DNA from 3 places in the Rhodoferax sp. SPJ21 genome. Region 1 is predicted to be linked to each of the others. Evidence: predicted binding sites of a transcription regulator. Region 1 holds the regulator's gene; each other region holds the start of a gene.
The links. Region 1 encodes FNR, which switches genes on or off when oxygen is low (the NO sensors DNR and NnrR bind a similar motif). Its sites were predicted from a motif close to TTGATNNNNATCAA; they were not measured.
Positions count from the first base shown of each region.

Region 2: a site for FNR is predicted at 2,731-2,744, ahead of clpB (ATP-dependent chaperone ClpB). Genes of this name have one in related genera too.
Region 3: a site for FNR is predicted at 2,527-2,540, ahead of AC4BBN_RS06120 (oleate hydratase). Genes of this name have one in related genera too.

Region 1 covers NZ_JBYZMO010000001.1:1,593,767-1,597,916, forward strand. The annotation lists gene AC4BBN_RS07300 (sulfite exporter TauE/SafE family protein) at 1-609, opposite strand, end outside; gene hemN (oxygen-independent coproporphyrinogen III oxidase) at 612-1,994, opposite strand; gene fnr (fumarate/nitrate reduction transcriptional regulator Fnr) at 2,140-2,859, shown strand; gene AC4BBN_RS07315 (hypothetical protein) at 2,837-3,085, opposite strand; gene AC4BBN_RS07320 (FixH family protein) at 3,098-3,370, opposite strand; gene ccoG (cytochrome c oxidase accessory protein CcoG) at 3,392-4,150, opposite strand, start outside.
Region 2 covers NZ_JBYZMO010000003.1:630,553-634,702, forward strand. The annotation lists gene AC4BBN_RS18200 (hypothetical protein) at 1-41, opposite strand, end outside; gene clpB (ATP-dependent chaperone ClpB) at 41-2,641, opposite strand; gene AC4BBN_RS18210 (hypothetical protein) at 2,838-3,413, shown strand; gene AC4BBN_RS18215 (dihydrodipicolinate synthase family protein) at 3,637-4,150, shown strand, end outside.
Region 3 covers NZ_JBYZMO010000001.1:1,342,066-1,346,215, forward strand. The annotation lists gene AC4BBN_RS06105 (ABC transporter substrate-binding protein) at 1-52, shown strand, start outside; gene AC4BBN_RS06110 (L-fuconate dehydratase) at 264-1,559, shown strand; gene AC4BBN_RS06115 (L-fucose dehydrogenase) at 1,621-2,391, shown strand; gene AC4BBN_RS06120 (oleate hydratase) at 2,598-4,150, shown strand, end outside.

The DNA of each region.
Region 1 (4,150 bases):
GGCGCCGCCTGCCGCGCGCATACCCCATTCCTTGCGCGTAGGGCTGCGCCAGGCCTGCAGCCGCAGCCACAGCCAGGGGCCGGCCATGAGGGTGATGGCGCTGCCTGCGGCAAACAAGGCCATACATACGGCCCCCATCAGCGGCCCGCCGCTCAAGGCCGCCACCAACAGGGCCGAATACAGCAGGCCACAGGGCATGAAGGCCCAGGCTGCGCCCACGCCAAAGGCCCAGCCATACCCGCCGGAGCTGGCCCGCAGGCGCGCCCACAGCTTGCGGCCCATGCCGTCCACCCACACCGGCTGGCGCGCCAACACCAGCAAGGTCCCGCCCCAGACCAACACCGCCACATGGAACAGGGTCCACACCGGCTGCAACGCAGCCGATTGGCGCGTCAACCAGGCCAGGTTGTCCACCGCCCAGGCGGCCAACGCACCCGCCAGGCTGTACCCCCCCAGACGCCCGGCCTGCAGCTGCAGCATGCCCAGCCAGGGTCTGCGCGCGCTCGCCAATCGACCTAGCCCCCCGCACGCCGCGCCGCACATGGCGGCACAGTGCGGGCCACCGGCCAGGCCCATGAGCAGCGCGGTCCAGGCCAGGCCGGTTTGCATGGTCAAATAATTCTGGAGAAGCGGGCGCGGTTGCGGTCGGCTTGCAGGTAGCGGTCAAACACCATGGCCACCGCGCGCACCAGGAACCAACCGGTGGCGGTGACGCGGATGCCACTGGCATCCAGCTGCACCAGGCCGGCCTCGACCAAGGGCTGCAGAGCCTCCAGCTCGGCGGCGAAAGTCTGCTTGAAGTCCACCAGGAAAGCCAACTCTATGGATTCGAACTGCACTTCGCCCTGGCACATCAGGCCCATGATGATGGCGCGGCGCACCAGGTCGTCGCGGTTCAACGCCAGGCCACGCACCACCGGCAGCTGGCCCTGGTCGATACGGTCACAGTATTCCTCCAGGGTCTTGGCGTTCTGGCTGTAGGTGGCGCCTATGCGGCCTATGGCGGACACGCCCAGGCCCACTAGATCGCAATCAGGCTGGGTGCTGTAGCCCTGGAAGTTACGGTGCAGCCGGCCCTGCCGCTGGGCAATGGCCAGCGCGTCGTTGGGCAGGGCGAAGTGGTCCATGCCGATGTAGACATAGCCGGCCTCCAGAAAGGCGTCAAAAGCCTGTGACAGCATGGACAGCTTGTCCGCCGCGGCCGGCAGCTCCGCGCCCAGGATGCGGCGCTGGGGCTTGAAGCGCTCGGGCAGGTGGGCATAGGCGTACAGGGCAATGCGGTCAGGCCGCAGCTCTACCACCTGCTCCAGCGTGCGCGCAAACGAGGCAGGCGTCTGCCGGGGCAGACCGTAAATCAGGTCCACATTGATGGACTCAAAGCCCAGCGTGCGGGCCACCTCCACCAACTCGAACACCTGCTGCGCGGGCTGGACGCGGTGCACCGCTTTTTGCACATCGGCATCGAAGTCCTGCACTCCGAAACTGAGCCGGTTGAAGCCCAGGGTGGCCAAAGCTTGCAGGCGTTTGGCATCCACCGTGCGGGGGTCTACCTCGATGGAGTATTCACCGCCAGGTGTCAGCACAAAGTGGCGGCGCAACATGGCCATCAGCTGGGCCAGCTCGTCGTCACTCAAAAATGTGGGGCTGCCGCCGCCCAGGTGCAGCTGGCTGACGTTGCGCCGCTCGCCCAGCTGGGCAGTGTGCAGGGCGGTTTCGCGCTCCAGGTAGCGCAGATAGGAGGCGCCGCGCTCATGGCGCTTGGTGATGATCTTGTTGCAGGCGCAGTAGTAGCACAGCGACTCGCAAAACGGGATGTGCACGTACAGCGACAAGGGCAGGCTCAGCGCGGCTGCCCCCTGGTTGCGCTGCTGCAGGGCGCGGCCATAGTCCTCGCAGGTGAAGGCCTCGACGAACCGGTCAGCGGTGGGATAGGATGTGTAGCGCGGCCCAGGCACGTCAAAACGGCGTAACAATTCGGGCAAAACTCGGGTCATGGCAGGCAGTCAGGTTGCATGACTGGAATGTGCCGCGAAGCCTTGCCCGCTTCTTTGACCTACATCAATCTGGTTTCAGATACTTCTGCACACAATATAAGTTCTTAAAAGCCCCTTCCTTTTTGAATCAGCCCATACTCTGCGCATGAACCCTGTCGCCATCAAAGTTGCCTGCTCGAACTGCAATCTGCGTGAGCTGTGCATGCCCTTAGGCTTAAACAAAGAAGAGCTAGAGCGCATTGACGATCTGGTCGCGGTGCGCCGAAAGGTGCTGCGCGGCACGGCGCTGTTCCACAACGGCGAAACTTTCAAGGCGCTGTACGCCATCCGCACGGGCTTCTTCAAGACCACCGTCACCACCGAAGATGGCCGCGACCAGGTCACCGGCTTTCAAATGGCCGGCGAAATCATCGGCCTGGACGGCATCGTCAACGACCACCACACCTGCGACGCCGTGGCCCTGGAAGATGCCGAAGTGTGCGAGATGCCATTCCACCGCATTGAAGAGCTTTCGCGCGAGGTCAACTCGCTGCAGCGCCATGTGCACAAGATCATGAGCCGCGAGATCGTGCGCGAGCACGGTGTGATGCTGCTGCTGGGCAGCATGCGTGCCGAAGAGCGCCTGGCGGCCTTTTTGCTGAACCTGGTGCAGCGCCTGCATGCACGCGGGTTTTCGCAGTCCGAGCTCATCCTGCGCATGACCCGCGAAGAGATTGGCAGCTACCTGGGCCTGAAGCTGGAAACCGTGAGCCGCACTTTCTCCAAGTTTGTGGACGACCAGATCGTGGAAGTCAAGCAGCGCCACATCCGCATCCTGGACACCGAAGCGCTCAAGCGCATCGTCAATCTTCAGCCCTGTCTGTAGGCACCGTCACCGGCTGGCCCACCAGCAGCGTCAGACACCCCACCAGCACCGCCACCGCCCAAAACGCAAAGAACGCCAGGCTGTACACGCCTTGGCGTGACAAAGGCAGCGGCTGCCCCAGCCACTGCAGGCTGTAGGGATCGACCACCGCAAACACCAGCATCTCCAGCATGCACGCGCCCAAAAAAGCGGGCCACACAACGCTTACTACCCTAAAGATTTGCATGGTGCCCTCCGGCTACTTGGTACGCACCGAGCCGGGTGGCGACGCAGCATGGTTGCGCCCCTGCTCGGCCGGCGCCAGCGGGCCCTGGGCGGCCAGGGTTTTGTTGATCTCCAGCCCCTGACGGTAGTAGTCCTGGGCCAGCACCGGGTCCTGCTGGCGGACGGCGATCCAGCCCGAGACCAGCGCCGCCACCACCACGGCCAGCGGGCCGGAAATCACCAACCAGACATAGCCGTAGCGCCACCATGGCAGCGGCACCGGCGTGGTAGATGTGTGAGAGGGCATGGCAGTCTCCTGGAGTTATTTTCAGCGGGGAACAAAGAACGTGGACTTTTCCGACACCTTGGTGCTTCCATCCGCCGTCTGGATGTCGAAGAACACCGGGTAGGAGCCCGGTTCAACCGAACCGTAGGGGATGTGCAGGCGCACCGCCACCCAGCGCGAAGCCACCGGCTCCACGTCCACCCATTCGTCCGAGGCCAGCACCAGCCCATCCAGCCCATGGGCCGTGAGGCGGTAGCGCTGCGGCACTTCACTGGCGTTCATGACCTGCAGGCGGTACACGTTTTCCAGCTGGCCACCGGACACGATGCGCGACAGCGCCGCGCGGTCACGCACCACATCCACCTTCAGCGGGGTACGCGTCAACAGGCTGCCCAGCAGCGCCAGCGTCAATACCAGCAGCACCGTGCCGTAAACCAGCACCCGGGGCCGCAGCACGCGCCGCAGTATCTGCCGGCCCGACCAGCCCTGGGCCATGCCGTTCTGGGTGGCAAAGCGGATCAGGCCAGGGGCATAGCCCATCTTGTCCATCACGCCGTCGCACACATCCACGCAGGCGGCGCAGCCTATGCATTCGTACTGCAAGCCCTCGCGGATATCGATACCGGTGGGGCAGACCTGCACGCACAGCGTGCAGTCCACGCAAGAACCCAGGCCCAGGGCCGCGGGGTCGGCCTTGCGCGAACGGGAGCCGCGGGGCTCGCCACGGGTGGTGTCGTAGCTGACGATCAGCGTGTCCTTGTCGAACATGGCGCTCTGGAAGCGCGCATAGGGGCACATGTA
Region 2 (4,150 bases), on a different contig from region 1:
GCCAGCATCCACACAAAGAGCCGCCAGACAAACTGCCCCATCAAGCGGCCACCTTGCCGAAGCTGAACTGACCCGGCGCCTGGATCGGGTCCACGTCCACAGGGATCACATCCTTGGGCGCAAAACGGCCCTCCAGCAGCAACTTGGACAGCGGGTTCTCAATCCGCTGCTGTATCGCACGCTTCAGCGGCCGTGCGCCAAACACCGGGTCGAAGCCCACCTTGGCCAGCTCGGCAATTGCGGCAGGCGATACCTGCAGCGTCAGGTCCATCTTGGCCAAGCGGGCTTCCAGCACCTTGATCTGGATTGCGGCAATGGCTTCGATATTCTTCGCGTCCAGCGCATGGAACACCACGGTTTCGTCGATGCGGTTCAGGAACTCGGGGCGGAAGTAGTTCTTCAGCTCGTCCTGCACTGCGTCCTTGATCTCGTCGTAGTCCTTGCCCACCATGGTCTGGATGATGGGCGAACCAATATTGCTGGTCATCACAATCACCGTGTTCTTGAAGTCCACGGTGCGGCCCTGACCATCCGTCAGGCGACCATCGTCCAGGACCTGCAACAGCACGTTGAACACATCCGGGTGCGCCTTCTCGACCTCGTCCAGCAGCAGCACGCTGTAAGGCTTGCGGCGCACGGCCTCGGTCAGGTAGCCGCCCTCCTCGTAGCCCACATAGCCGGGCGGCGCGCCGATCAGGCGGGCCACCGAATGCTTCTCCATGAACTCGCTCATGTCGATGCGGATCAGGTGGTCTTCCGAGTCGAACATAAAGCCCGCCAGTGCCTTGCACAGCTCGGTCTTGCCCACGCCCGTGGGGCCGAGGAACAGGAAGGAGCCAGTAGGCCGGTTCGGGTCGCTCAAGCCGGCGCGCGAGCGGCGGATGGCATTCGCCACGGCGGTGATGGCCTCGTCCTGGCCCACCACACGGTCGTGCAGCTTGACCTCCATTTGCAGCAGCTTGTCGCGCTCGCCCTGCATCAGCTTGCTGACCGGGATGCCGGTGGCGCGCGCCACCACTTCGGCGATTTCTTCTGCGCCGACCTGGGTGCGCAGCAGGCGAGGCGCACTGGCTACGCCCTTGTTGGACTCCTTGTCCTGCGCTTCCTTGAGCTGCTTTTCCAGCTCGGGCAGCTTGCCGTATTGCAGCTCGGCCACTTTGTTGAAATCGCCCTTGCGGGTCAGCTCTTCGATCTGGAACTTCAGCTTGTCGATGGCTTCGCGCACATGGGCGCTGCCCTGGGCCTGGGCTTTTTCAGACTGCCAGATTTCGTCGTAATCGGCGATTTCCTTTTGCAGCTTGACGATCTCTTCCTCAATCAGGCCGAAGCGCTTGATCGAAGATTCATCCTTCTCGCGGCGCACGGCTTCGCGCTCAATCTGCAGCTGGATCAGCCGGCGGTCCAGCTTGTCCATCACCTCGGGCTTGGAGTCCATTTCGATCTTGATCTTGGCCGCAGCCTCGTCGATCAAATCAATGGCTTTGTCGGGCAAAAAGCGGTCGGTGATGTAGCGGTGGCTCAACTCGGCCGCAGCCACGATGGCCGGGTCGGTAATGTCCACGCCATGGTGGACTTCGTACTTTTCTTGCAGGCCCCGCAGGATGGCGATGGTGGCCTCTACCGTCGGCTCGCCCACCAGAATCTTCTGGAAGCGACGCTCCAGCGCAGCATCTTTTTCGATGTATTTACGGTACTCATCCAGGGTGGTGGCACCCACGCAGTGCAGCTCGCCACGCGCCAACGCGGGCTTCAACATATTGCCGGCATCCATCGCGCCCTCGGCCTTGCCGGCGCCCACCATGGTGTGCAGTTCGTCGATGAAGACGATGGTCTGGCCTTCGTCCTTGGCCAGCTCTTTCAGCACGGTCTTCAGGCGCTCTTCGAATTCACCCCGGAACTTGGCGCCAGCCAACAAGGAAGCCATGTCCAGCGACAACACCCGCTTGCCTTTGAGCGAATCAGGCACCTCGCCAGCGACGATGCGCTGGGCCAGGCCTTCGACGATCGCGGTCTTACCCACGCCGGGCTCGCCGATCAGCACCGGGTTGTTCTTGGTACGGCGCTGCAGCACCTGGATGGCGCGGCGGATTTCGTCGTCGCGGCCAATCACCGGGTCCAGCTTGCCCATGCGGGCACGCTCGGTCAGATCTAGGCAGTATTTCTTCAAGGATTCACGCTGGCCTTCGGCATCGGCACTGTCAACCTTGTCACCGCCACGCACGGCGTCCACCGCAGCTTCCAGCGATTTGCGGGTCAGGCCGTTGGCGCGCACCAGTTGGCCAAAGTCAGACTTGCTGTCGGTCAGCGCCAGCAAAAACAACTCGCTGGACACAAACTGGTCACCGCGCTTGATGGCCTCCTTCTCAGCCCCCTGCAGCAGGCTCACGAACTCGCGGCTGGGCTGCACCTGGTCTTGGCCGTGCACCGTGGGCAGCTTCTTCAGCGCACCCTCTGCTGCGGCCAGCAGGTTGGGCACATTCACGCCCGCACGCTGCAGCAAAGCCTGCGGGCCGTCGTCCTGGCGCAGCATGGCAGCCAGCACATGGGCCGGTTCGATGTAGCCGTGGTCAGCGCCCAGCGCGAGACTTTGTGCGTCGCCCAGGGCTTCCTGGAATTTGGTGGTGAGTTTGTCTTGTCGCATCTTGATCTCCAATTGCGTGGTAATTGAGGAGAATATGGCCGATTTCAAGACCAACCGTCTGTGCGGCAGCGTCGTAAACTCACTGGCATTTGATAAAAATCAAGCTCTGGCGCACGATTTATTTACGCCAGCAGCTATCAAATAGATAGCACAGCCAAAAAGCCAAGGCCGCGCCCCCCGACTTAAAATTGACGCCATGAACATCCACCAGCTGTCGGTCCGCTACCTGGAAGCGCAGGACAGGATACTGGTGCGCGTGAATACCCGCGAAGGCACGGAAATGCGCCTGTGGCTGACGCGCCGCCTGACCCTGGTGCTATGGCCCACCTTGAACCGCGCCGTTGTAGAGCACACAGCCCGCCAGGACGACCTGGGCGGCATGCAGCGTGACGAGGTCAGCAAAAAAGTTCTGGCCGACTTCCAGCGCGAAGCCGTGCTGCAAGAGGCCGACTTCGCCACCCCCTACCAGGACGCCGCCCTGCCCACCAGTTGGCCACTGGGCACAGAACCTTTGCTAGTCACCGAAGTACACATCACCCCCGAGGCGAATGGCCCGCTCAAAATCGCCTTCAACGAGCAGCTGCCGGACCAGGACAATGCACGCGGCTTTCAGGTCGAGTTGGCGCCGCCGCTGGTGCATGGCCTGGTGCAGCTGCTGGAAAGCGCGTTGCACCTGTCCGCCTGGGGCCAGGGCCATGAGCTGGCAGGCAGCGCACATGCCCAGGCCAGCGACATGCCAGACCCGGAAGAGCGGCCCAAGTACCTGAACTGAATACAATAGCTGCATGCTTTCCCGCGCACCACTCCGCTCCACACTGCTGCCCCGCAGCCGTGGCGGCGTGTCTGCCGGTGCCGCTAAAAAACCCCAGCTCGTCTGACCGGAGCTGCGGTTCCGTCCTCAGATGAGCGATGGAACCGATACCTCCCTCCCCTTCGGCCCCGCGCTCCTTTGACGATGGTTACCCCATCGGTCTGTTGTCAACAAAGGATGCAGTGTGCGCGCTTCGAACAATTTCTCTGGCGATTTTTCCGGTCTGTGGATTCCCCTGGTCACCCCGTTCCACCACGGAGCGGTAGACCACCCTGCGCTAACCTGCCTGGTGAAAAGCCTGTGCGGCAGCGGCATTGCCGGCTTCGTCGCCTGCGGCTCCACCGGTGAGGCGGCGGCGCTGGATGCCAACGAACAGCAAGCCGTACTGGACACGGTGCTGATGGCCGCCCAGGGCCTGCCGGTGGTGATGGGCCTGTCGGGCTACCACCTGCCCAAAATGCGGGACAACGTGGCCGCCACCAGCCGCCAGGGCATCGCCGGCCTGCTGCTGGCCGCACCCTGCTACATCCGCCCCTCGCAGGCCGGACTGCTGCAGTGGTTCACCGCCTTGGCCGATGCATCCGAAGTGCCGGTCATCGTCTACGACATTCCCTACCGCACCGGGGCCACGCTGGAGCTGGCCACCCTGCTGCAGCTGGCCCAGCACCCGCGCATCGCGGCTATCAAGGACTGCGGCG
Region 3 (4,150 bases), 250 kb from region 1:
CGACAAGAGCAATATGAAAGACGCCAAGATCGCGGCCGTTCTTTACGATTGATTCGTCTATGGGCAAGAGGATGCGGGGGCATCCCTTGTCCATTTTTCTGCCCGGGGGAGGCATAGTGAACCGCTTACGTTACCAACCTCTAGGCCCCCCTGGCCGATATGTGCAGGAGGCAACCCTCCCAAGCACTCTCGCGCTAGGCAATCCATCTACCTGGGCATTGACGGCCTAGACACCCAAACATGAGTCACCGGACAAGCCTGACATGAGCAAAGTCACCAATTTGCGCGTCCTGGACGTGCGCTTCCCTACATCGCAACACCTGGATGGCTCGGATGCCATGAATCCGGACCCGGACTATTCTGCGGCCTACGTCATTCTGGAAACCGACCAACCCGGCCTGGAAGGCCACGGCCTGACCTTCACCATTGGCCGGGGTAACGAGATATGTTGTGCCGCCATTGAAGCCATGCGCCACTTGGTGGTCGGCCTGGACATGGACTGGGTCGCCGAGGATATGGGCCGCTTCTGGCGCTACATCACATCCGACAGCCAGCTGCGCTGGATTGGCCCAGATAAGGGCGCCATCCACCTGGCCACCGGTGCCGTGGTCAATGCGGTTTGGGACCTTTGGGCCAAGCAAAAAGGCGTGCCGGTTTGGAAGCTGGTCTCGCGCATGAGCCCGGAAGAAATTGTCAAACTCATCGATTTCCGCTACATCACCGACTGCATCACGCCCGAAGAAGCGCTGGCGCTGCTGAAGAAGCAAGCTGTGGGCAAGGAAGAGCGCTGGGCCACGCTGGAGCGTGAAGGCTACCCCTGCTACACCACCTCGGCCGGCTGGCTGGGTTATGACGATGACAAGCTGCGCCGCCTCTGCAAAGAGGCCACCGACGCGGGCTTCAACCACATCAAACTCAAGGTGGGTCGCGACAAGGCCGACGATATCCGCCGCCTGCGTATTGCCCGCGAAGCGCTGGGGCCAGACCGCCACCTGATGATTGACGCCAACCAGGTCTGGGAAGTCAACCAGGCCGTGGAGTGGGTGCGCGAGCTGGCGTTTGCCAAACCCTGGTTCATTGAAGAGCCGACCAGCCCGGACGACATCGAAGGCCACCGTGTGATCCGCGAAGGTGTACACCCGGTCAAGGTCGCCACCGGCGAGATGTGCCAAAACCGCGTCATCTTCAAACAACTCATCATGCGTGGCGCCATCGACGTGGTGCAGATCGACTCCTGCCGCCTGGGCGGCGTGAACGAAATCCTGGCCGTGATGCTGATGGCCGCCAAGTACAACTTACCGGTGTGCCCGCATGCGGGTGGCGTAGGCCTGTGTGAATACGTGCAGCACTTGTCCATGATCGACTACCTGTGCATTGCCGGCACCCGAGAGGGACGCGTCATCGAATACGTGGACCACCTGCACGAGCACTTCCTGGAGCCCTGCGTGATCCAGAACGCGGCCTATATGCCCCCTCAGGCGCCAGGCTTCTCCATCGAGATGAAAGCAGCCTCGTTACAAGAATACCAATTCAAGCCCAAGGCCCGTGCCACGGCCTGATGCAGGGCAATGCCTGCCGCTGCCATGCAGCGGCTCAACAATAAATGAATAGGGAACGCGCATGGATTTGCATCTGAAAAACAAAGTGGTGATCGTGACCGGTGGTGCCAGCGGCATAGGCGCAGCCATATCGCTCACACTGGCTCAGGAAGGCGCCATTCCGGTGATCCTGGGTAAGAGCCCCATGACCGCCGATTTCTCCGCGCAGATAAGCAAGTACCCGCATGCCTTCTTGCAAGTCGAACTGTTGGACGATGCGGCATGCAAGTCCGCCGTGGCCCAAACGCTGGAACGGTTTGGCCACCTAGACGGCCTGGTGAACAACGCAGGCGTCAACGACAGCATTGGTTTGGAGGCAGGGCGCGATGCTTTTGTCGGTTCACTGGAACGCAACCTGATCCACTACTACGTGATGGCGCATTACTGCGTGCCGCATCTGAAGGCGTCCAAGGGTGCCATCGTGAACGTCTCGTCCAAGACCGCCATCACGGGCCAGGGCAATACCAGCGGCTATTGCGCGTCCAAAGGTGCGCAGCTTTCGCTGACGCGCGAGTGGGCCGCCGCCCTGCTAAACGACGGCGTGCGGGTGAATGCAGTCATACCCGCCGAGGTGATGACGCCGCTATACGAGCGCTGGATCAGCAGCTTTGACAATGCCACTGAAAAGCTGGCCTCCATCACGGCCAAGATTCCGCTGGGCCACCGCATGACTACGTCGGAAGAGCTTGCACGCATGACGGTCTTCCTGCTGTCCGACGCGTCGTCCCACACCACCGGACAATGGATCTTCGTAGACGGCGGCTACACACATCTGGACCGCGCACTGTCCTGACACCCGCATTCATCAGGGCCTTCGCCATACAACTGTCGAATTCGAAAATCTGCCACATTCTGTTCGCCAGCTTTGAGCAGCAGGAGAACGCAAGCGCATTCAAAAGCCCCAGTGACGTCTACCTGGCCGCATTGCTTGACCTTGGTCAATGGATCTGGTGCCCACCCTGGCTAGCATGATTCCTTGTCAAAAAAGGAAGCATGGGTATGCAAGCATATTTTTTCGGCGGCGGTATTGGATCCCTCGCAGGGGCCGCGTTCATGGTCCGCGATGCAAAAGTCCCCGGCTCGCAGATCACCATTTTCGAGAGCACGCCGCTGCTGGGCGGCAGCCTGGATGCAGCCCTCCGACCCGAGTCGGGTTACTCGCTGCGCGGCGGCCGCATGCTCACCACCGACCACTATGAATGCCTGTGGGATTTATTGAAGACGATACCGTCGCTCGATCACCCGGGTGAATCGATCTACAGCGAGACCGTGCGCTTCAACCAGGCGCACCCCGCCCACTCGCGTGCGCGCTTGGTAGACCACAACCGCTTCAAGCAAGACGTTTCGAGCATGGGCTTCACTAACGCGGACCGCATCGAACTGCTCAAACTGGTCGAGACATCGGAAGATGTCCTTGGCACAAGCCGCATCACCGATTGGCTTTCACCGCCCTTCTTTCAAACCAATTTTTGGCGGATGTGGCAAACCACGTTCGCCTTCCAACCCTGGCACAGCGCCGTTGAGCTCAAGCGCTATCTGCACCGCTTTATGAACGAGTTCCCGCGCATCGCGTCGCTGGCCGGCGTGAAGCGCACCGTCTACAACCAGAACGACTCTATCGTGCAACCGCTGGTGTCCTGGTTGCGCGAACAAGGTGTGCGTTTCGAGCATGGCACGACGGTCACCGACCTCGACCTGCACGATGCTGCGAGCAAGGTCCATGTGCAAGGCATGACACTGCAAAATGCCCAAGGCGTGCGGCAGCTTGCCGTCGAAGCCGATGACCTGGTGTTTTTTCAAAATGCGTCGATGACCGATGCTTCCAGCACAGGCTCCATGGATGCACCCGCGCCCCAGCTCACCAAGGCAGATAGCCATGGCTGGGCCTTGTGGGAAAAGATTGCGCGCGGCCGGCCCGAGTTTGGCAACCCAGCGGCGTTCAACAGCAGCGTCAGCGAATCCTACTGGGCCTCGTTTACGGTGACCTGCACGCAGCCAGCATTCTTTGACCGCATGGAGACGTTTTCAGGCAATACCGCCGGCACGGGAGGGCTGGTGACCTTCAAGGACTCGCGCTGGCAGATGTCTATCGTGCTCTACCACCAGCCGCATTTTCGCAACCAGCCTGCGGACCAACAGGTATTCTGGGGCTACGCGCTGCAGCCTGACCGCATCGGCGACTTTGTCGCCAAACCCCTGAGCGAATGCAGCGGAGCCGAGATACTGCAAGAGTTACGCGGCCACCTGAACTTCGACCCAGAGGTTTTAATCGGCGCCAACTGCGTGCCCTGCCGCATGCCCTACATCACCAGCATGTTCATGCCACGCGCCAAGTCCGACCGCCCCTTGCCCGTGCCACTTTGTTCGCACAACCTGGCTTTCGTAAGCCAGTTTGTCGAAATCCCCGACGACGTGGTCTTTACCGTGGAGTATTCGGTACGCGCAGCACAGATGGCGGTATACCAACTGCTGAACGTGCAACGCGCTGTGCCACCAGTCACACGGCACGACCACTCACCCAAAGTTTTGCTGGATTCGCTGGTCAAGTCATT